3 regions of the Neobacillus sp. C211 genome follow, and region 3 is predicted to be linked to each of the others. Evidence: predicted binding sites of a transcription regulator. Region 3 holds the regulator's gene; each other region holds the start of a gene.
What was found. Region 3 encodes Rex, which represses fermentation and respiration genes when NADH is low (regulators of the CRP and FNR family bind a similar motif). Its sites were predicted from a motif close to TTGTGAAATATTTCACAA; they were not measured.

Region 1 (7,010 bases), on a different contig from region 3:
CCTTCCTGAAATAAAAAGCTTCCTTTTTCACTTTTAAATTTCCGGTCTGCAAATTTAAGCAATTCTTTTATTTCAATTGAATGAGTTGGTTTCATAATTGCTGCCATCAGCTTCACCTCAATGTGTCATATTAACAACCATCTTTTTTCCATAGTGATCAATGTTTAGTTTGTTAGTACCATTTTATCTCATGAGGAACCAATAAGAAGAAGTAAACAATGACAATACAGTGAAAACTAATATGAAATTAATCATGTTTATTTATTTTCTATTTGAATTTTAGGTTAAATGAATAAAATCTGTAGAGGAAAATTTTTACCAAAACAGTTATTTATAGATTGTAAAACTTCTGCTAAGATAAGAATTGTATTTAAAAGTATTGTTATAGTGAATAAAGTAACAGTTTTTTTATCTAAATACTGGTACACTGGATATCATTAGGTTCCTTAAAATAATGGAGTTGATATGGAATGGAAAAAACCATTATTAAAGATAAATTAAATAGACCATTGCATGACTTAAGAATTTCTGTGATTGATCGATGTAATTTCCGTTGCCAATACTGTATGCCAGCAGATCAATTTGGTCCTGATTTTGAGTTTCTTCCTAAAAGTGCTTTGCTATCCTATGAAGAGATCGAACGACTAGCGAAAATATTTGTTAGTTTGGGTGTGGAAAAAATTCGCCTAACTGGAGGAGAACCTCTTCTTCGAAGAGATATGCCTATTCTTGTTAAGAAGCTGTCAGCTATTGAGGGCTTACTTGATATCGGATTAACGACGAATGGTGTGCTCCTGCCGAAATTTGCCCAAGATTTAAAGGAAGCAGGACTCAAAAGAGTAAATGTCAGCCTTGATACCTTGAACGATGAATTGTTTGGCCAAATTAACGGGCGTGGGGTTGGAACTGGGCCAGTTTTGGAAGGCATTGAAGCAGCGAAACAAGCAGGTCTTGGGGTCAAAATTAATATGGTTGTCAAAAAAGGTTTGAATGATACTGAAATTATTCCAATGGCAGAGTACTGCAAGGAGAACAGTCTGGAGCTTCGCTATATAGAATTCATGGATGTTGGCTCCACGAACGGCTGGAAAATGGATGATGTTATTACAAAAAAACAGATATATTATTTGTTAAAAGAACAATTTGATCTTGAACCCGTTGACCCAGCATATTACGGAGAAGTGGCAAAGGTGTACCGCTATAAAGATAAAGATGTGAATGTAGGATTTATCACATCTGTTTCGGAATCGTTTTGTTCAAGTTGCACTCGTTCTCGACTTTCAGCGAATGGTCAGATTTTTACTTGTTTATTTAATGGGAATGGGCATGATATCCGTAATTTTATGAGAAACGGTGCCTCTGACGCAGAAATCCGTGAGCGGGTGAGCGCCATTTGGAATGGACGAGATGACAGATATTCAGACGAACGAACAGCCGAAATGCACAAAAACCGTAAAAAAATAGAAATGTCCTATATTGGTGGTTAAACTCTCTTCCAGGAAGAGAGTTTTTTGTACAAAAAAACAGCCCGCTTTAAGAAAAGCGGACTGTTGATTTTATTAAAGATATCTAGGAAATAGGATGTTGTTTTCAAGATGCACATGCATAAAGGTTAATCCTTCTAATGCTTCCAAGCGTGCATATACTAAACGGTACGTACCGCATGCATCCAGAGGTAGAGTGTAGTCAGAAGTTACTGCACGGATCTCTCTTAAAATTTCACCGGCATGGTCATGTTCCTTTTCTAATTCAACAATCATTGCAATTGCTTCTTCACGATTCTTCACGGTTCCATCCGCAAGCTGCTTAATTAATGGAAATACAACAGCTTCCTCTTTCGCCATATGCTCCATCAATTCTTTTTTGAATTCATAGAAGAGTTCGTTAACCTTTAGTAACTCTGGATGGTTATCTCCATGGACACGTGAAACCTTCGTTACATAGGGACTTAGCATAGTTAGTTCCTCTTCAGATACACGATGGTAGTTGGAAATGACATGATCAATAATTGTAGTTGAATCAGAATTAGTCCAAACCTCAACATCTTTCTCGGTGTTTTCGTATTTTTCAAATACCTCTTTTAATTCATCTAACAAAGTTTCAAGGTTAAGCTTATTTTGAGCAACTGCTTCAGTTAACGGGATATTACCACCGCAGCAAAAATCGATTCGGTTCTTTTTGAAAACATCACTTGTTTTAGGTAATTCGTTAACAATATCTTTAACTAATGAATTGGCTGTAATTGTGAAACTCATCTTTAATTTCCTCCCAAAGTCCAAGATTAAATCTAACCTAATCATAATGCAAAATAGAAAAAAAATAGGTGACCAGAATCACACATTCCCTATGATTTTATATTTTTTGGCAAGATTCTTTTATTTTGTGACATTTGATATGTTAGTTAGTTTTTAATAAGCTTATAATGTTGATTAGTCGATAACTATTAGTACATATCACAATGAATAGATATTTGTTTAAGGCAGGAGCTGATTATTTTGTTCGAAAGAAGAAGACCGATACCAATTGGAGAAGCGGTCAAAAGCATAATGGAATATCAATTACTTGGTGTGACCGAACAAGTTTCGATAAATGAAAGCTTTGGCCGCTTTTTATCGGAGGATTTGATCGCAACTAGCGATGTGCCCCATTTTGACCGTGCACCGTATGATGGCTTTGCTGTCAGGTCAATCGATACACGTGAGGCTTCGCTATCCAATGTAGTTGAATTTGAAGTGGTCGATCACATCGGCGCGGGAATGGTTTCTACTAAAGTAATTGGGGAGAACCAAGCTGTTAGAATTATGACTGGCGCAATGATGCCAGTGGGAACTGATGCTGTCGTTATGTTTGAGGTGGCACAGGCCTACGAAAAGAATGGAATCCCATATATGTCCATTAAACGCAGCTTTAAAAAGGGTGATAATGTTTCGTTCAGTGGTGAAGATGCCAAGCAGGGTGAAGTTTTGGTAAAAAAAGGAACATTGATAAATCCTGGAATTCAAGCCATGCTTGCAACGTTTGGATATGAACGAGTGTCCGTTGCGAAAAAGCCACGTGTTGGTTTGTTTGCAACAGGGACAGAGCTTTTAGAAGTAAATGAAGCCTTGGTTCCAGGAAAAATTCGTAATAGTAATTCCCATATGATTGCAGCCCAAATTGAAAGAGCGGGAGGCATTGTTCACTATTTTGGAAAGCTTCCTGATGAATTTGACACTTGCTTTGAAGCAGTCCAAAAAGCAATAAATGAAGTAGACTTATTAATTACCACCGGCGGGGTGTCAGTTGGGGACTTTGATTATCTGCCTGCTATCTATGAAAAGCTTGGGGCAGAGGTTTTCTTTAATAAAGTTGCCATGCGCCCTGGAAGTGTGACGACGGTTGCACAGCACAATGGGAAGCTTCTCTTTGGACTTTCGGGTAATCCATCGGCTTGTTATGTAGGCTTTGAATTGTTTGCCCGTCCAATTATCCGTAGGTTGCTTTTTTCAGAAAAACCTCACCTTCGTAAAGAGCAAGCTCTTTTAGAAGTCGATTTTCCTAAAGCAAATCCATTTACAAGGTTTGTGCGAAGTACTACATTTATAGATGCGGGAAGACTAAAGGCAACACCGAGTGGACTTGACAAGTCTAACATTATTATGAGCCTTTCTGGAGCGAATTCGTTGATGATTCTTCCAGGCGGAACTAGAGGCTTTACAGCCGGAAGTGAAGTGGATGTCCTCCTGCTTGAAGACCAGGTTGGCAGTGTGTGGCCTTGGTAAAGCCTGTTATCTTTCAGGTGGTTGGTTATCAAAATAGTGGTAAAACAACCATAACAGCCAAAATGATCGAAGACTTAGTAAAAAAAGGACTTAAAACAGTTACGATTAAGCATCATGGTCATGGAGGAAGGCTCGCAGCGCTGCCGCAGAAAGATACAGAAAAACATCTAAATGCAGGTGCTCTTGCCTCGATTGTGGAAGGAGATGGAAGTTTAATGTTACAAGCTGACAATTTCTATCCATCACTAGAAGATCAGATTGAGTTAATGAAATTCTTTCATCCAGATGTAATATTAATCGAAGGCTATAAGTTTAAGTCCTTCCCGAAGTTACTCCTATTAAGAGATGAAAGTGACCTTTCTTTGTTAGATACCGTAAGTAATGTTTCTGCTATTGTGTATTGGAAGGAAGAAATGCAAGAGCAAATCACATCAAGAATCAATGTGCCCAGCTTTCATATCAACGATGAAGGTGCATTAATCTGGACTGCGCAAGTACTTCAGGAGCTTGTTCATAATATTGATCAAAAAAGTTAATAAAATTGTCAAATCTGTTACTTTTGTCACAGCTTGAAATATGGGTATACTCTACAATACAAATTAGGGGATATAATGTTTGTTAAAATAGAATTATGGGTCTTTAATGGAAATACAGCAATCACTCATCAGATAACCGACCTAGAGATGATTGAAGTTACCTAGTAGATGAGATAGATTTGCTGTACTTCCATTTTAACCTAAACAAATTTGTCACAAAAAGAAGGCGGAGTCCTTCTTTTTTACTGTAATTATGTGATGTGTTTCACTTATTTTTCCGCTTAGCTGGCTTATATTTAGGTTAGTCAAGGAAGAGGAGTGAAAATGATGAAGTTATTTTTACCGAAACAACATGGTGCATGGGCAATGCTAATCATCCCTTTTTGGCTTGGTGTCATTGAAGGAGGGTTTATGTGGAAGCATGTTCCATTTTTCTTTGGATGGCTCCTATTATACTTGGCGACCTATGCGATGCTTCTTTTATTTAAAAAGAAAAAACTTCAGTTGTATACTAAATGGACACTTGTATATATGATTCCATCCCTATTACTTTTACTTATTCCACTTTTGGAAAGACCAACTATTTTTTATTTTGGTCTTCTAATGATTCCGTTTTTTATAATAAATGCTTACTTTACTTCCAAAAATCAAGACCGTACTTTTATGAATGATCTCTCTGCTATTTTTGCCTTTTCAGTTGCTGGATTAGCAAGCAGTTATTTAGGACACGGTGTTATGAATATAGAGACGCTTGTTTTCACTTTTGTAACTTCGGTCCTGTTTTTTGTGGGCTGTACTTTTTATGTCAAAACAATGATTAGTGAGAAGAAGAATACCCAATTTAAATGGATTTCATGGATTTACCATTTTCTTTTAGTGGCAGTGTGGTTCGGAGTTGGCTTTTGGATCGTTTCAATAGCATTTATCCCAAGTCTTCTGAGAGCTATTATATTTTATGGGAAACCATTATCGCCTAAACAAATTGGCATTTACGAAATAATAAATTCAGCTATATTCTTTACGATTATGGCCATTCAAATAATCTTATTAAAATAAAAAAATCGGTCGATATGACCGATCAGATTGTCGAGAAAGGGTATTTTTCTCGGCATTTTTTTAATTCTCAGCATTTAATTATTCATTGTACCTGCGAATGGGCCTGTTGATTTCCGCTCTAGGCACTTCGCTTTCCACGGGCTCCCCAGCCCCGTCCTCCCGCAGGAGTCTGCGTGCCTTCCGCGGAAATCAACAGGGAGGTAATCAACCTAAAGAATTGCAACACACTTTTTCTAGCCTTGCTAATTGTGTTGCAATCTTTTTCATATTTTGGCAGGCTGCCGTAAGGAGAGCCTGTTCGCTTGCTTTCTTCAATCCCCGTAACCGGCAATAGCGAAGCCCGTGCAGCTCTTTTGAGTCTGCGAAGCTTCGCTCAATTTTTTCCTTTCTAAATTTATAAAGCATTGTTCCAGATTTAAATAAGCGATTTTCCCTTACCTTTTCCTTGTGCTCTTCCAAAACATGATGTGTCACTACTTTTACCTTATTTTTGGAGCGTGTATATTGGGAAAGAAGTGGGCAGTTTTCACATTTCTTCGAATCAGACTTATATTCTTTATAACCCTCACGGTTTGTTGTGCTGTAGGGTAATTCTTGATTATTAGGACAAACGTATAGATCTCGTTTATTAGCGTTAGCCTTTAAATGAGTAGAATCCGAAAATAAGACACGACCACCTACCATATTGTGATTCATTGCCTGGAGAACCATCTCATCAAATATTTCCTGAAAGATATCGGTACCTTTAAAACGATGTTGGCGATTCCAACTAATCGTTGAGTGGTGTGGAACAGGCTCCTTAAATTTCAGGCCTAAAAACCAGCGGTAGGCAACATTCATTTCAATTTCTCATTGTAATTGTCGCTCGGATCGGAAGGGCGTCCGTTATCATCACTATAATAAGGACGTACCTTTTCAAGAAGGAATGAAAGATCAATCTATTTATCGATTAAACGAAGAAGGTGATTGTCAGGAACCATTCATCAATAGAAACAATAATTTTTTATTGTTTGGTTGTGTTAAGAGCAGTGTATTATTGATTTTACAGCTCTGTTGATTTGCGCGGAAGGCACGCAGACTCCTGCGGGAGTACGGGGCAGGGGAGACCCCGCAGGCGCTTCAGCGCCGAGGAGGCTCCCCGGCACGCCCGCGGAAAGCGAAGTGCCTGGAGCGCAAATAAACAGACATGTTGCAAAGCCTATATATTAATAATATTATAATAAATTAACGCGGTGAATGGTTAAAGTTATTGTAGAAAATAAGAGGCTGTCGAAAGTTTCTCGACAGCCTGATCGGTCGATATGACCGATTTTTTTGCTTAATTTTAAGTTGTTTGCCAGCAGCAATTCTAATCAACTTTACAGATTTCGGTTGGACAATCTTCACAATCAATTTCCCGTTTTAAATATACTAAATCATGAATAGTAATTGTTCCTTTATCTATTGACAGGATACCGGCCTTACGTAAATCGCTCAACAAGCGATTTACTACTTCTCTTGATGTACCACAAAAATTGGCTAACTCTTGATTGGTTAGTGGCAATTCAATTAATATTCCTTTATTGGTTTTAATTCCATAACTATTTGTAATTCGAATAAGTGTGGAATAAAGAGCCCCTTTTTTTCCATGAAGAACCAAATCACGAAACTTAGTTTG
Region 2 (7,010 bases), on a different contig from region 3:
ACCGTGTGGTGCGTGACAGCTTGCGCAAGTGAATTCAGCTTCCCAGTTGCCTGTACCATTTGGGTTTCCGCCAGGTGCAGCTTTTGTTTTTACAGAACCATCAGCTAAGTGAGCAGACATGTTACCATCATGAGTTCCACCGAATGTACCAGCAGAATTAGAACCTTCTCCCATTACATTATAGAACCCTAATGTACCATCATGACATGCACTACAAGTTGCATATTCGCCATTTTTAAACAAAAGGCCTTCAGATGCACCTGTGTGTGTTTGGTGACAGCTCGCACAAGAGTTTGTGTTGTTCATGTAAGAACCGTGTGTACGTTGTGTTCCGTGTGATCCGTCTGACTTAACCATGTCATCAGATTTGATTACTTGGTTGAATGTTGAATCATCATTAGTACCAATACCAGTTCCAGTTTTGTTGGCGTTGCTTTTATCAGTTCCATTGTAGCTGTTATCATTTGCACTATCAGTTCCAACTACCCCTGCTTTAACTCCGCCAGTGTCACCAGGATTTGAGCCAACGCTCCCTGTAGCAGAAGCCACGATGCTAAACATTGCTACTAACATTAATGTTAGCAGGAATGAAGAGCTAATTTTCATCTTACTCATTCCAAAAACCTCCCATAATTCTCTCTTTTTTTCTCTCTGTTTTTAAATCTAAATCTATGAAATTACATCGTTGACCCTAATTTGAGGCATCACCTCCTTAAATCTATCGGTCGTTTTTTTAATAGTAAAGTGCAACCCGTTGATTTAAGGTGTCGGTGATGTAAACTCGGTCGTTGTCATCAACGTATAATCCGTTTGGAAGATAGAATTGTTCGTTTTGGTCACCCATTGAACCGAAGGTAAATACTTGCTCACCTTTTTCATTAAATCCATAGATCGTGTGAGATAGGTTGTTTACTACGTATAGGATGCCGCGTGAATCTACACCGATTCCTCTTGGGTTTACAAACACTGATGAACCCTTACCGTCTTTGGAACCATTAATAGTTCTTAAATATTTACCTTTTTGATCGTAAGCTAAAATTCGCTGATTACCAGAATCCGAGACAAAGAGCTCACCTGTTTTTTTATCTAAAGCTATGGCATTCGGTGCTTTAAATTTGTCATCCTTATTAGCGCCAGTGCTAATTTCTAGTACCTTTTCGCCAGTAAGGTTAAAGACATAAACTTTGTTTTGTTGAACATCTGTCACGTATAATTTTTCATCAAAGATACGAATTCCAGCAGGTGTTTTTATTAATTTCTTTTTGTCGTCAAAGTATTTAATAAATTTACCTTTTTGATCATGTATGGATATTTTCCCATTATATAAATCGGCAACGTAGACATTTCCTTCTTTATCGCCTGCAATCCCATAAGGAAATTTAAATTGACCTTTTCCTTCGCCCTCTTTACCAAACTTAAATATTGGTGTTCCAGATGAATCAAATACTTGAACACGCTTGTTATTAGTATCAGAGACATATAAGAACTCACCAATTTTCGCAATATCCATTGGTTTATCCAATGAATTATCAAAGTCTCCATAAATAAGTTGGCTAAAGGTAGGAGGAGCATCAGGGTCAACCAAATTAGGTGCCTTTTTTACAACAGATTGCATGTTCAAGAAGTAGATAGCGACGAATGCAGCAATTGATAAAACTACAATCACGCTCATCCACTTATAGACAGTCTTTTTCTTCATTGTATTCAACCCCTCTAGCTATTTTTTAGCGACTCTTTCAAGTCCTTCTAATGCCGGTTTATACATTGGGTCGTAGCTGAGTGCGTCCTTGTAGATTTGTTCAGCATTCTTTTTGTCACCTTGATCTTCTGCGACTCTACCAACCTCATAGATAATATCCGTATTTGCAGGCATTAATTTATTTGCATCGTTAAGTGCTTCAATAGCATCTTTATACATTTTAAGTTTTCTATAGGACATTCCTTTCAAAAGAAAGCCTTTGTAATCTTTAGGTGATATTTCTGTCGCCTTCTGTGCCATTTTGACTGAATCATTAAGTCTATTTTGCTTGTTATAAACAAGTCCAAGATTAAAGTAAGCATCGAAATAATTTTTATCTAAATCAAGAGCCATTTTATATTGTTTAATAGCTTCTTCATTATCACCATTTAAGAAGTAGGCGTACCCAAGATTGACATGGGATTTTGGATCATTAGGCTTAGCTTCAGCAACAGCCTTTGCGCTATCTAATTGTTCGGCTAAACGATCATTATCATACTTCGACCAAAAATACTTTTGGCTGACATAATAACAGGCACCAACTGAGATAACTAAAGTCAGACTCAAAATCAGTAGTGTTTGCCACCATTTGAATTTTTCATTTTTTGTGCCTTTAGTCTTTTTCTTCTTTTTTTCAGGTTCTTTTTTTGATCGTGTCTCTTCTTGATTGAGCGTTTGTTCTTGAACTTCCATACGAACCCTCCTAATCTAGCAAATGTCGTCTGCCTATTTTATATGGCAGGCTGAACATGTTCTTTTTACGTGACAGGTATAACAAAAATCAGTTACTTTTTGCTTTTCAGACAGTGTTACTGGATGTCTTTCTTTGTCGAATCCTTTATGCATCGCAGGATGACAGGATGAGCAGGCAACCATTGTGGTTTTAACCCCACCAGCTGCTTGATAGTTATGACATGCTAAACATTGCTGTTTATCCTTTGATGCCTGATTACCATGGTTCGTCATCCACCGGCTGCTATGGCTAGCTGGCCGTTTGCTATGACAATCTTTACAGAAAGTATTGTCTTTCGCATAATCATAATGATTCTTTTTCACCTGTTTTTGCTGGGAATCTTTTTTAAGATAAGTAGTTAAGGTTGAAACCTGATCATAACCCTCAACTGGTTCCGTTGACATATCCTTGTGACACTGATTGCATTTTTGTAGATTTGTAGCAGCTTGGTTTCCATGGGTCTTTGTTGCAAAATCCTCTTTTTTGTGGCTTTTCGGAACCATTCCAGTTGTATGACAGGCACTACATTTAGTTGTAACCTTACGTGCTTTATGGCACTCGATACATGTATCCATATCTGGCCGAGTGAATTTGAGATCCGCCATGGTCGCTGTTCCGACTTTACTGTCCCACTTTTCGTAGTCAGTTGTGTAAGTCATTTTTCGATCAGCGACTTTACCATGTGCAACTCCACTATGACACTGGATACATTCAACACCTTCAGTTTTATGCTTATCATGTGGGATGATTAAATCCCCCGATGGAGTTACCTCTCGTTTTAAAACGTCATGACATGATTCACATGCACTATCTTTTATTTCACCAGGCATCCGAATTGGTGCAGCAGATGTGCTCGTTGAATGTTTTTTTAAAGCTTCAACTACCCCTTGAGCTTTATCTTTCGCTAATGTTTTAAACACAGGGTCCGTGTGACAGTCGGTACAATCGACTTCACTGTGTGTGGAGGCTTTCCACGTATAGACCTCCGGTTTCATCTCATGACAGGATGCACAAAACTCGGAGCTAGATGCTGTTTCTAGCCCCACGAAGCTGAGACCGAAGAAGATGGCTAGAAACAACAATGTTAAAGTCGCAATTTTGATTAATTTATAGCGAAAACGGGGAGGGGCTGACCGCGTTTCTCGTTCTTCTTCCATAAAGCGACCCTCCTGAACAAAAATCGATTATTTCTTCTTGTCTGTTTTAAAGCCAGTTCTGTGACAGTATTGGCAATACACATCTGTTGGTGCTTTTACTTCTTTTGATCCTGGTTTTGGCTTTTCACGGTCGTGACAAACGAAGCATTCTGATTTTTGATCAGCTGTTTTCGCTTTAGACGCGTGGGCCGTTAGCCATTGATCGCTGTCTACGTGTCCAGAAGGACGGTTACTGTGACAGGCGCTGCAGAATTTATTGATTCGAGATTGATCTTTAACGATTGTGATGTTTGGTGTATATTTTGTTTTTGTTTCTTTCATTTTAAGTAGAGAGAGAATGTCTTCTTTTGGAATCTCTCTGATCCATTTAGAATCCTGGTGACAGTTCACACATTTATCTAACTCTTGGACAGCCGTGACGCCGTGTTGACCATTCCAGCCTTCAACCTTATGACTCTTAGGAACTTTTACTTTTTTATGGCAAGTTTCACATTCCATCGAAATTTTAACTTCTTTTTGTTGTTTTCCAATGGCTTGTAAGATGATATCTTGTGTTTTTTGATCATGCTCGGCTAACTCCTCAGCTTCGGTTGTTTCGCCTTTGAGTGTTGCCTCAGTTGTTGCCTCAGTTGTTGCTTCCGTTGTGCCTTCTTTTTTATTTTCTTCCAGTTTTTTCTCAAGCTCTTCTGGATTTTCCGGTAAGCTATAAGTTTCTTCTATCCATGGCTTTTCGCCGTTGTTTACTTTATCGTGGCAATCAATACATGTTCCCATGTTAGGTCTTAAATATTTCTTTTCCATCAATTTTTCAGCGCTCTCTGCTGTCCACTTACCGCGAACTTCTTCGACGTTGATACCACGAGATGCCATTTTTGCATGGACAACCCCGGCGTGACAGGTGATACAAGGAATATCTTTTTCGATATGTCCTTTGTGATTTACCTTTAAGTCACCGGATGCTGTGACGAGTCGATTTTTGGAGTGACACTGTAAGCAGTTTTCATTTGAAACAGCTTCCGTTTGCACAATTTGTTCAGGTACTCCTGTTACATGGTAGTAAACTTCTTTCACCGATTTCATTTTGTGGGTAATCATGTTGGTAAAACCTGGCTTGATATGACACTGTACACAAGATATCTGATTATGGGCACTGGCAGTAAACGTTGAATATTCTGGTGCCATTTCGTGACAGCTCGCACAGAATGTCGGCGAGTTTGTCATGGTAAGGACCCCGTATCCGCCACCAAAAACAATGATACAACCGACAAGTGAAACAAACAGTAATTTCCACCTGTTCACTGGATTCTTCCAGTCAATCCCTCGAAACTTTTGCCAAAGTCCGCGAATCAGGCCAGCTTTTTTTCTATCTTCTCTACTTTCGGGATCTTTATCTTTATTTTTTTTCCCCCAAATGGCCAATTAACTCACCCTTCCCATTTTGGATTCTTTCTCTATATATTTTCCATATTAACCTCTCTAAAGGTAGTATCTAACATCGTAAGAGTATATTCCAATGTACAATTTGTGAATAATTCCCCAAAGAAATAAGAGGTGATATTTCCACTGAAAATAACTTAAAAACATTGTTATTAAAGGGTTAGATTAACACTATACGCATGTTGTTTAATCTGTATATTTATGTTTTTTTATGCATTATTAGTGTTATTTATACAAAAATATTTAGGAATTGAAGCGTTGATTTTCTGGTTGCAATACATTCTCAACAGTTGCCATAAGTCTGTCATATTTGACGATAAATCGAACATAACAAAAGGCTAGGTTAGAAGTTTGACTTTAGTTGATTAATTATAGTAGATTGTACGAATCTTGCTTCCCTCTACATTGTTGTCACTGTATTGAGGAAGTGGTAAGATTAAAAGGGAAATTATCGATATTTTTGACTAGGATTTTTTAAAAAAGAGTGTATTAGTCTCGAAATAAAGGAGCGTTCATCAGATGATGGGGATTTTAAATAAAGTATTTGATCTGAACAAGCGTGAGCTGAAGCGGTTAGACAAGCTTGCAACGAAAATTGATGCATTGGCGACGGAAACAGAAAGACTGACCGATGACCAGCTGCGGGAAAAAACAGAGGAGTTCAAGGCCCGCTATCAAAACGGGGAAACACTCGATGATTTGCTCGTTGAAGCGTTTGCCGTTGTCCGTGAAGGCGCCCGCCGTGTACTTGGTTTATATCCGTATCATGTTCAGCTAATGGGGGGTATTTCTCTCCACGAAGGGAACATTTCCGAGATGAAGACTGGTGAAGGTAAAACGTTAACCGCGACCATGCCCGTTTATTTGAATGCTCTTTCTGGTAAAGGTGTTCATGTTGTTACGGTCAACGAATACTTAGCAAGCCGTGACGCCGATGAAATGGGTGAATTGTATCAATTTTTAGGCTTAACGGTAGGCTTAAATTTAAATAGTATGGATAAGGATGATAAGCAGGCAGCCTATGCCGCAGATATTACGTATGGAACAAATAATGAATTTGGTTTCGATTATTTGCGTGATAACATGGTCCTATATAAGGAACAAAAAGTACAACGCCCACTTTTTTATGGAGTGATTGACGAAGTTGACTCGATCTTAATTGACGAAGCCCGTACCCCATTAATTATTTCAGGTTCAGCTGCAAAGTCCGCTGCCCTTTATATTCAAGCCAATGCCTTTGTCCGTATGCTTAAAAGGGATACAGATTATACGTATGATGAAAAGACAAAGGGCGTTATGCTGACGGAAGAAGGAATTAGTAAGGCTGAGAAAGCCTTTGGGATTGAAAACCTTTTTGACATGGCGCACGTTACCTTAAACCATCATATTAACCAGGCTTTAAAAGCGAATGCAAGCATGCACCTTGATGTGGACTATGTCGTGCAAGATGGCGAAATTGTCATCGTTGACCAGTTCACCGGTCGTTTGATGAAGGGCCGCCGTTATAGCGAAGGCTTACACCAGGCTATTGAGGCAAAAGAAGGTCTCGAAGTCCAAAACGAAAGCATGACGATGGCAACGATTACGTTCCAAAACTACTTCCGGATGTATGAAAAATTGGCCGGTATGACAGGAACCGCGAAGACGGAAGAGGAAGAATTCCGTAACATTTATAATATGAATGTTATCGTGATTCCTACTAATCGCCCGATTGTCCGTGATGACCGTGCTGATTTAATCTACTCATCAATGGAAGGCAAGTTTCGTGCCGTTGTCGAGGATATCGCTGAGAGACATCAAAAAGGACAGCCCGTACTAGTTGGTACGGTTGCGATTGAGACGTCTGAACTCATTTCCAAGTATTTATTGAAAAAGGGAATTCGTCATAATGTCTTGAATGCCAAAAACCATGAACGTGAAGCAGAAATCATTGCAGAAGCAGGTC
Region 3 (7,010 bases):
CTGCTTTTTTAGCAGTTGCGGCTAGCGCTAGTGCTGCAAGTTCTTCCTGTTCTAGTTTCTTCTCTAAATAATAATCATAATCCCCGAGGTATTCTGTACTTCCATGACGACTAAGTTCTAAGACCTTTGTGGCAATCCGGTTAATAAAATACCTGTCGTGTGAGACAAACAATATCGTGCCCGGGTAATCGATTAATGCATTCTCTAGAACTTCCTTACTATCTAAGTCAAGGTGGTTGGTAGGCTCGTCCAAAATTAAGACATTTGCTTTCTCCAACATCAGTTTAGCTAAAGCTAGACGGGCTTTTTCACCCCCGCTTAAGGTGGAAACTATTTTTAAGACATCATCACCAGAAAATAAGAAATTACCGAGCACCGTACGTATTTCTTTTTCATTTTTTAGTGGATAGTCATCCCAGAGTTCATTTAAGACCCGCTTATTGGAGGTCAATTCAGCTTGCTCCTGGTCGTAATAACCAATTTGAAGGTTTGTCCCATAGAGTATGGTTCCCTCCAGAGCAGGCAACTTTTTGATAATTGTCTTTAAAAGTGTTGATTTGCCGATACCATTCGGTCCAACCAATGCGGTACTTTCACCTTTATAGGCCCGAAATGAAATGGACTCTGAAACCTTATCACCTTCGTACCCAACAGCGAGTGAATCCACTGTTAAAACGTCATTGCCGCTTTGTTTTTCAATTTCAAACGAGAAGGAAGCAGACTTTTCATCGCCTAATGGACGATCCATCATCTCCATCTTTTCTAGCTTTTTACGACGGCTTTGGGCACGTTTAGTCGTCGAAGCGCGCGCTAAATTCCGGTTGATAAAGTCTTGGAGATCAGCGACCTCTTGCTGTTGTTTTTCGAAAAGCTTTAAATCACGCTCATAATTTGCGGCCTTTTGATCAAGGTAAGAACTATAGTTGCCTGTAAACCTTTGGATTTGCTTACGGGATACTTCATAAACTTGAGTAACAACTTTATCTAAAAAATAGCGGTCATGGGAAACGATCAAAATCGCCCCATGATAACTTTGTAAATATTGCTCCAGCCAGGAAAGCGTATCAATATCAAGGTGGTTTGTGGGCTCATCCAATATTAAGATATCAGGCTTGGTTAACAAAAGTTTACCAAGGGCAAGACGGGTTTTCTGCCCGCCGCTTAAACTAGATATCATCAAGGATTTGTCATGGAAATTTAACCCATGAAGGACAGAGCGCATCTCTGCCTCATATTGATACCCTCCCTGTTCTTTAAATTTCACCTGAAGATGATCGTACTCTTTTAGGATTCTTTCGTACTTTCCACCGTCTTCAAAAACAAGAGGATCAGCCATTTGTTCTTCAAGGGTGCGGAGTTGTTTTTCCATTAATCGCAGCGGTTCAAAAACCGTCAGCATTTCATCCCATATGGATAATGATGATTCTAACCCGGTATTTTGAGCTAAATAGCCAATTGTCACTTCTTTCGGCTTGATAATTTCTCCGCCATCATGCGACAAGTGTCCGGCAATAATCTTCAATAATGTCGATTTTCCCGCCCCATTGCGTCCAACAAGAGCAACACGGTCCCGAGTTTGTAATTCGAGCTTAATATTCGATAAAATAAGGTCAGCACCATAATATTTTTGTAATTGATTAACCTGTAGCAAAATCATTCTCATTCACCTCTATTACATAGGATTAGTGTACCTTATTCCCGGTATGTCGGCAATAAACTGCTCGCCATATTAGCGGTGTAAGGGTCCTAAATCGTCAAAAAATGTAATATTTAGTTCAAAGTTTCACACACATATAAGGTAAAATAGTGTATGATTTGATGGGAGGATTTTTTATATGGCAGAATTTACGCATTTTAATGAAGAAGGCAGAGCAAAAATGGTCGACGTCAGTGATAAGCCGGAAACGGCACGTACGGCGCTTGCTCATTCCAGCATTACCGTTAGTAAAGAAATTTATGATAAAATAACTAATAATGAGATGAAGAAGGGCGATGTCTTAGCAGTGGCCCAGGTAGCAGCTGTCATGGCAGCAAAGAAGACATGGGATTTGATTCCAATGTGCCATCCGATTCCATTAACAGGTGTTAATATTTCTTTCTCTTGGGAACAGGATAAGGATGAGAATTATCAATTATATATTGCTGCAGCCGTTAAAACGAAGGGGAGCACAGGCGTAGAAATGGAAGCGTTAACAGCGGCTTCCGCGTGTGCCTTAACAGTTTATGATATGTGTAAAGCCGTTGATAAAGGTATGGTAATTGGACCGACGTATCTTGTCGAAAAAACGGGCGGTAAAAACGGTGATTTTAAAAGAGATGAAAGAGTTAAATAAATTTTTAACTAAACCATTCATGGGGTGTGGGAGATTATGAGTAATGAAACAACGAAAATACCACAGGCGACAGCAAAACGGCTGCCCCTCTATTACCGATTTCTAAAAAACCTGCAAAGCTCCGGCAAGCAAAGGGTCTCTTCAGCGGAATTGAGTGAAGCAGTAAAGGTAGACTCAGCAACGATTCGCCGCGACTTTTCCTATTTCGGTGCGTTAGGGAAAAAGGGCTATGGGTATAATGTTAATTACTTAATATCCTTCTTTCGTAAAACCTTAGATCAGGATGAATTAACTAAGGTTGCCTTAATAGGAGTCGGAAATCTTGGCACTGCCTTTTTAAACTATAACTTTTTAAAAAATAATAACACAAAAATAGAATGCGCCTTCGATGTGGATCCCGACAAAATGGGAACCATGATTCGCGAGGTACCCGTTCATCCTATGGATGATTTAGAGAAGGTTTTATCAGAAACTAATATTTCAGTGGCGATATTAACGGTTCCGGCTCCTGCCGCACAAATGATAACCGATCGACTGGTCAAAGCGAATGTAAAAGGAATCTTAAATTTCACTCCAGCAAGGTTAAATGTTCCACCATTAATAAGGGTCCATCATATTGACTTGGCAGTGGAGCTTCAATCGCTAGTCTACTTTTTAAAGCATTATCCAACGGTGGAAATAGATGAAGAATAATTAGTTAAAAAGGCTTTCCACAAAATTTGTGGAAGGCCTTTTGTATGATTAAATCCCTGCTTTTTTTAATTACATAATCTATAAAAATACTTTCTTATGCACTAAGATATAGGTAGATGAAATGCAAGCGGTTACTAACCGGGAAGTGGGGGAAATTCAATGTCAATTTTACGAGATGAAGCGTTAAAAATGCACAAGGAACACCAAGGCAAGGTTGGGATATATTCTAAGGTGGCAGTACATAATGCAAAAGATTTAAGCCTAGCCTATTCACCAGGTGTGGCAGAGCCATGTTTGGACATTTATGCAGACGAAAATAAAGTCTATGATTATACCTCGAAGGGCAATCTTGTCGCAGTTGTATCCAATGGGACAGCGGTTCTGGGGCTTGGAAACATTGGACCAAAAGCTGCGATGCCTGTGATGGAAGGAAAGGCCGTGTTATTCAAATCGTTCGCAGATGTTGACGCCTTTCCCATCTGCTTGGCCACCACTGACACAGACCAGATCGTAGAAACCGTCAAGCTGCTAGAACCAACATTTGGCGGAGTGAACTTGGAGGATATTGCTGCGCCGCAATGCTTTGAAATTGAAGACCGCCTCCGCAAAGCCTGCGAGATTCCTGTTTTTCATGATGACCAGCATGGAACCGCGATTGTAACAGCCGCTGGTCTAATCAACGCGTTAAAATTAGCGGATAAAAAAATTGAAGATATTCGTGTTGCGGTAAACGGAGCAGGTTCAGCTGGAGTAGCGATTGTTAAGCTCCTGCTGCATATGGGCGTGAAGGATGTTATTTTATGTGATACAAAAGGAATTATTTATGAAGGCCGTCCAGTCGGAATGAATCGATTCAAAGATAAAATGGCGCAAATGACAAATCGCGAGCAAAAACAAGGAACGTTAGGGGATGCGCTTATTGACGCCGATGTGTTTGTGGGGGTATCAGCAGCCGGGGCCGTTACAAAGGAAATGGTTAGCGCTATGCACCGTGACCCGATTATCTTTGCCATGGCCAACCCGGTACCGGAAATTATGCCCGATGCGGCCAAAGAAGCAGGGGCTCTTGTAGTGGGTACAGGACGTTCTGATTTTCCGAACCAGGTTAATAATGTGCTTGCTTTCCCAGGCATTTTCCGCGGTGCCTTAGATGTCCGTGCCAAGGAAATCAACGAGGAAATGAAGCTTGCTGCGGTCTATGCAATTGCTGGATTAATTTCAGAGGATGAGCTCCATGCCGATTATGTCATTCCAGATCCATTTGACCCTCGGGTCGCAGCACAGGTAGCAACCGCGGTTGCGTATACTGCAATGGAAACAGGGGTAGCCCAAAGATTTATCAATGTTGAGGAAATTAAGCAGCGCCTATCAGCATTAGCAGAAGCAAAACAACCAGTGCATGTTTAGGTCGAGTAAAATTTAGCTTTTAAGGGAGGACTATCTCAATCTAGTTGAGGTAGTCTTTCAAATTTTGGGAATTAGGGCATAATTCCGATATACCTTTTAAATTTTAAGTACAATAATGAATGATAGTTTTTTTCTTTTTTAAATCAGTCTATATGACCCCGTCCTTGGGTAAGTAATAAAACATTTCCTAGAAGGACATCTAGGGTTTTGCAATCGGAGGGGATGAAGTTGGCTATTGTGCTGACGATGTTTGTGCTTGGGATTTTATTAGGATTTGTCGGGGCGGGCGGCTCTGGCTTTATTATTGCCATCTTAACAGTTATTTTTGGAGTACCAATACATATGGCGTTAGGGACATCACTAGCAGCGATGGTGTTTACTAGCATGTCAGGTGCCTACAGTCATTTTCGTCAAGGAAATATCTCAATTAAAACCGGTTTAATCGTCGGTGGATTTGGGGCAGCTGCCTCCTATTTAGGTTCAAAACTAGCCAGTTTGATTCCGATCCATTCTTTGCATTGGTTGACAGCGGGGATGTTATTTTTGTCGGCTGTGATCTTGGTTGTCCGCTTATTTATTGTCCAAAAAATAAAGGTAAACAACAAAAAAGTGAACCCTGGCAACCTGCTTCTCATTAAGAAAGCGGCAGTTGTCGGGTTGGTTACCGGATTGTTGTCTGGTACATTTGGGATAGGTGCTGCACCGTTCATTCAAATCGGATTGCTGGTCATCATGGGACTTTCGCTTAAACAATCAGTGGGTACAACAATGCTCGTTATTTTGCCGATCGCTTTAGCAGGAGGTATCGGCTACTATTTCGAAGGATACCTGAATTTAACCCTGTTAGTTGAAGTGGTAGGAGGAACGATGATTGGCTCCTATGTCGGGGCTAAGTTTACAGCCCTTGCTCCGCAGCCCGTATTAAAAAGTGCGATGGTCCTGACCCCTATTATCGCAGGAGCTATTTTGCTTATAAGTTAAGGCAACGTTCGCAAGATGGTTAACTGAGACGATGAACTCTCAGATCAGCCTAAGTTAAAGAAAGCTTCAAAGACTGCAAAGTATTTTCTTAAGAATGCTTTGCAGCTTTTTGTGTTTACTAGCCTGGATGGTTAGTATGTCACCAGGTGGAAATCAGAATGGTGCCTGTCGCCTTCTCAAAGATGGAGGGAAATATGAGAAAGGGAAGATGGAGTTTACAGACGGTAATTATTGTCTTTGTGTGTATGGTGGTTACTTTTTCACTATTGATAACGGATTTACTTATCAGTTCGAGAATTGCTAAGGAGACGGAAAAAGGTCAGGCTGAGAAGGCGAGAAATGTGGCTCGAATGGTTGCTCATAGTCCGCTTGTGATTGATGCAATGAGCGGAGAACGGGATGTAAAGGAAATCCAAACGTTTGCGAATGAAATGAGAAAAGTGACAAACGTTTACTTTATTGTTGTGATGGATATGAACGGGATCCGTAAATCCCATCCTGATAGCAAAGAAGTTGGCAAACAATTCAAGGGTGGAGATGAAGGGCCGGTACTAAAAGGGAAAGAGCATGAATCTATTTCAAAAGGAGCTCTAGGACCTTCTTTACGTTCTTTTACGCCGATTAAGGATGCAAATGGAAAACAGATCGGGGCAGTAGCCGTTGGGATTTCTCTTGATAATGTGGAAACGGCCGTCAATAAGAGCAGAATGGGGATTTATATTGGGACGATGATTGGTATCTTAATCGGTGTTCTCGGGGCTGTTATTTTAGCTAGATATATAAAAAAGATCTTACTTGGGCTTGAGCCGTTTGCAATTGCTAAATTATTAGAGGAACGAAGCGCGATGCTTCAATCGGTGCGTGAGGGAATTGTTGCAGTGGATCAACACTCAAACATAACACTTGTCAATCGAGCAGCCTTAAAGCTGTTCGATAAAGCAGGCCTGCAGGATAACCCAATGGGGACAAATATAGAAGAATATATGTCATCTACTCGCTTAAGTGATTTATTAAAAACAGGTAAACCTGAATTGGATGAAGAACAGAATATAAATGGGATGACCATTTTAACCAACCGAGTCCCCGTTATCGTTGGGAATAAGGTAGTGGGCGCAATTGCTACTTTTCGCGATAAAACAGAAATACAGGTACTCGCTGAAGAACTGACAGGAGTAAGAACATACGCCGATGCACTTCGGGCCCAGGCACACGAGTTTATGAATAAACTTCATGTGATTTTGGGGATGGTCCATACAGGTTATTATGAAAAAGTTGTCGAATACATCAATGAAACGGTTGATCATCGTAATAACGAAATTGGCTTGGTTACCAAAAAGATAAAGGACCCTGTTTTAGCTGGCTTTTTAATTGGAAAGTTGAGTTATGCAAGGGAATCAGGGACTGAGTTATCTGTTTCCTGTGAACAACCGCTGCCACAACCTGCAGATTCGGATGTCACACATAAATTGATTACAATTGTTGGTAATTTAATTGATAATGCCATTGTGGCTGTGACCGGTTGTCCAGTCAAAAAAATAACAGTAGAATTTGATTATGGTGATGATATTTTAACTATCGAAGTAAAAGATACAGGAA

Region 1: a site for Rex is predicted at 4,551-4,568, ahead of ACSU6B_RS01340 (YwiC-like family protein). Genes of this name have one in related genera too.
Region 2: a site for Rex is predicted at 5,151-5,168, ahead of ACSU6B_RS02085 (cytochrome c3 family protein). Genes of this name have one in related genera too.

Annotation. Positions count from the first base shown of each region.
Region 1 is NZ_CM122574.1:256,221-263,230, reverse strand. It holds gene ACSU6B_RS01365 (Crp/Fnr family transcriptional regulator) at 1-107, opposite strand, end outside; gene moaA (GTP 3',8-cyclase MoaA) at 471-1,487, shown strand; gene ric (iron-sulfur cluster repair di-iron protein) at 1,560-2,255, opposite strand; gene ACSU6B_RS01350 (molybdopterin molybdotransferase MoeA) at 2,496-3,761, shown strand; gene mobB (molybdopterin-guanine dinucleotide biosynthesis protein B) at 3,749-4,297, shown strand; gene ACSU6B_RS01340 (YwiC-like family protein) at 4,622-5,353, shown strand; partial or broken gene ACSU6B_RS01335 (transposase) at 5,558-6,333, opposite strand; gene ACSU6B_RS01330 (Crp/Fnr family transcriptional regulator) at 6,702-7,010, opposite strand, start outside.
Region 2 is NZ_JBPXRO010000002.1:61,733-68,742, reverse strand. It holds gene ACSU6B_RS02105 (cytochrome c3 family protein) at 1-615, opposite strand, end outside; gene ACSU6B_RS02100 (6-bladed beta-propeller) at 734-1,699, opposite strand; gene ACSU6B_RS02095 (tetratricopeptide repeat protein) at 1,718-2,431, opposite strand; gene ACSU6B_RS02090 (cytochrome c3 family protein) at 2,465-3,628, opposite strand; gene ACSU6B_RS02085 (cytochrome c3 family protein) at 3,656-5,047, opposite strand; gene secA (preprotein translocase subunit SecA) at 5,585-7,010, shown strand, end outside.
Region 3 is NZ_JBPXRO010000052.1:3,395-10,404, forward strand. It holds gene ACSU6B_RS27675 (ABC-F family ATP-binding cassette domain-containing protein) at 1-1,657, opposite strand, end outside; gene moaC (cyclic pyranopterin monophosphate synthase MoaC) at 1,836-2,333, shown strand; gene ACSU6B_RS27685 (redox-sensing transcriptional repressor Rex) at 2,370-3,026, shown strand; gene ACSU6B_RS27690 (NAD(P)-dependent malic enzyme) at 3,186-4,433, shown strand; gene ACSU6B_RS27695 (sulfite exporter TauE/SafE family protein) at 4,662-5,414, shown strand; gene dcuS (DcuS/MalK family sensor histidine kinase) at 5,609-7,010, shown strand, end outside.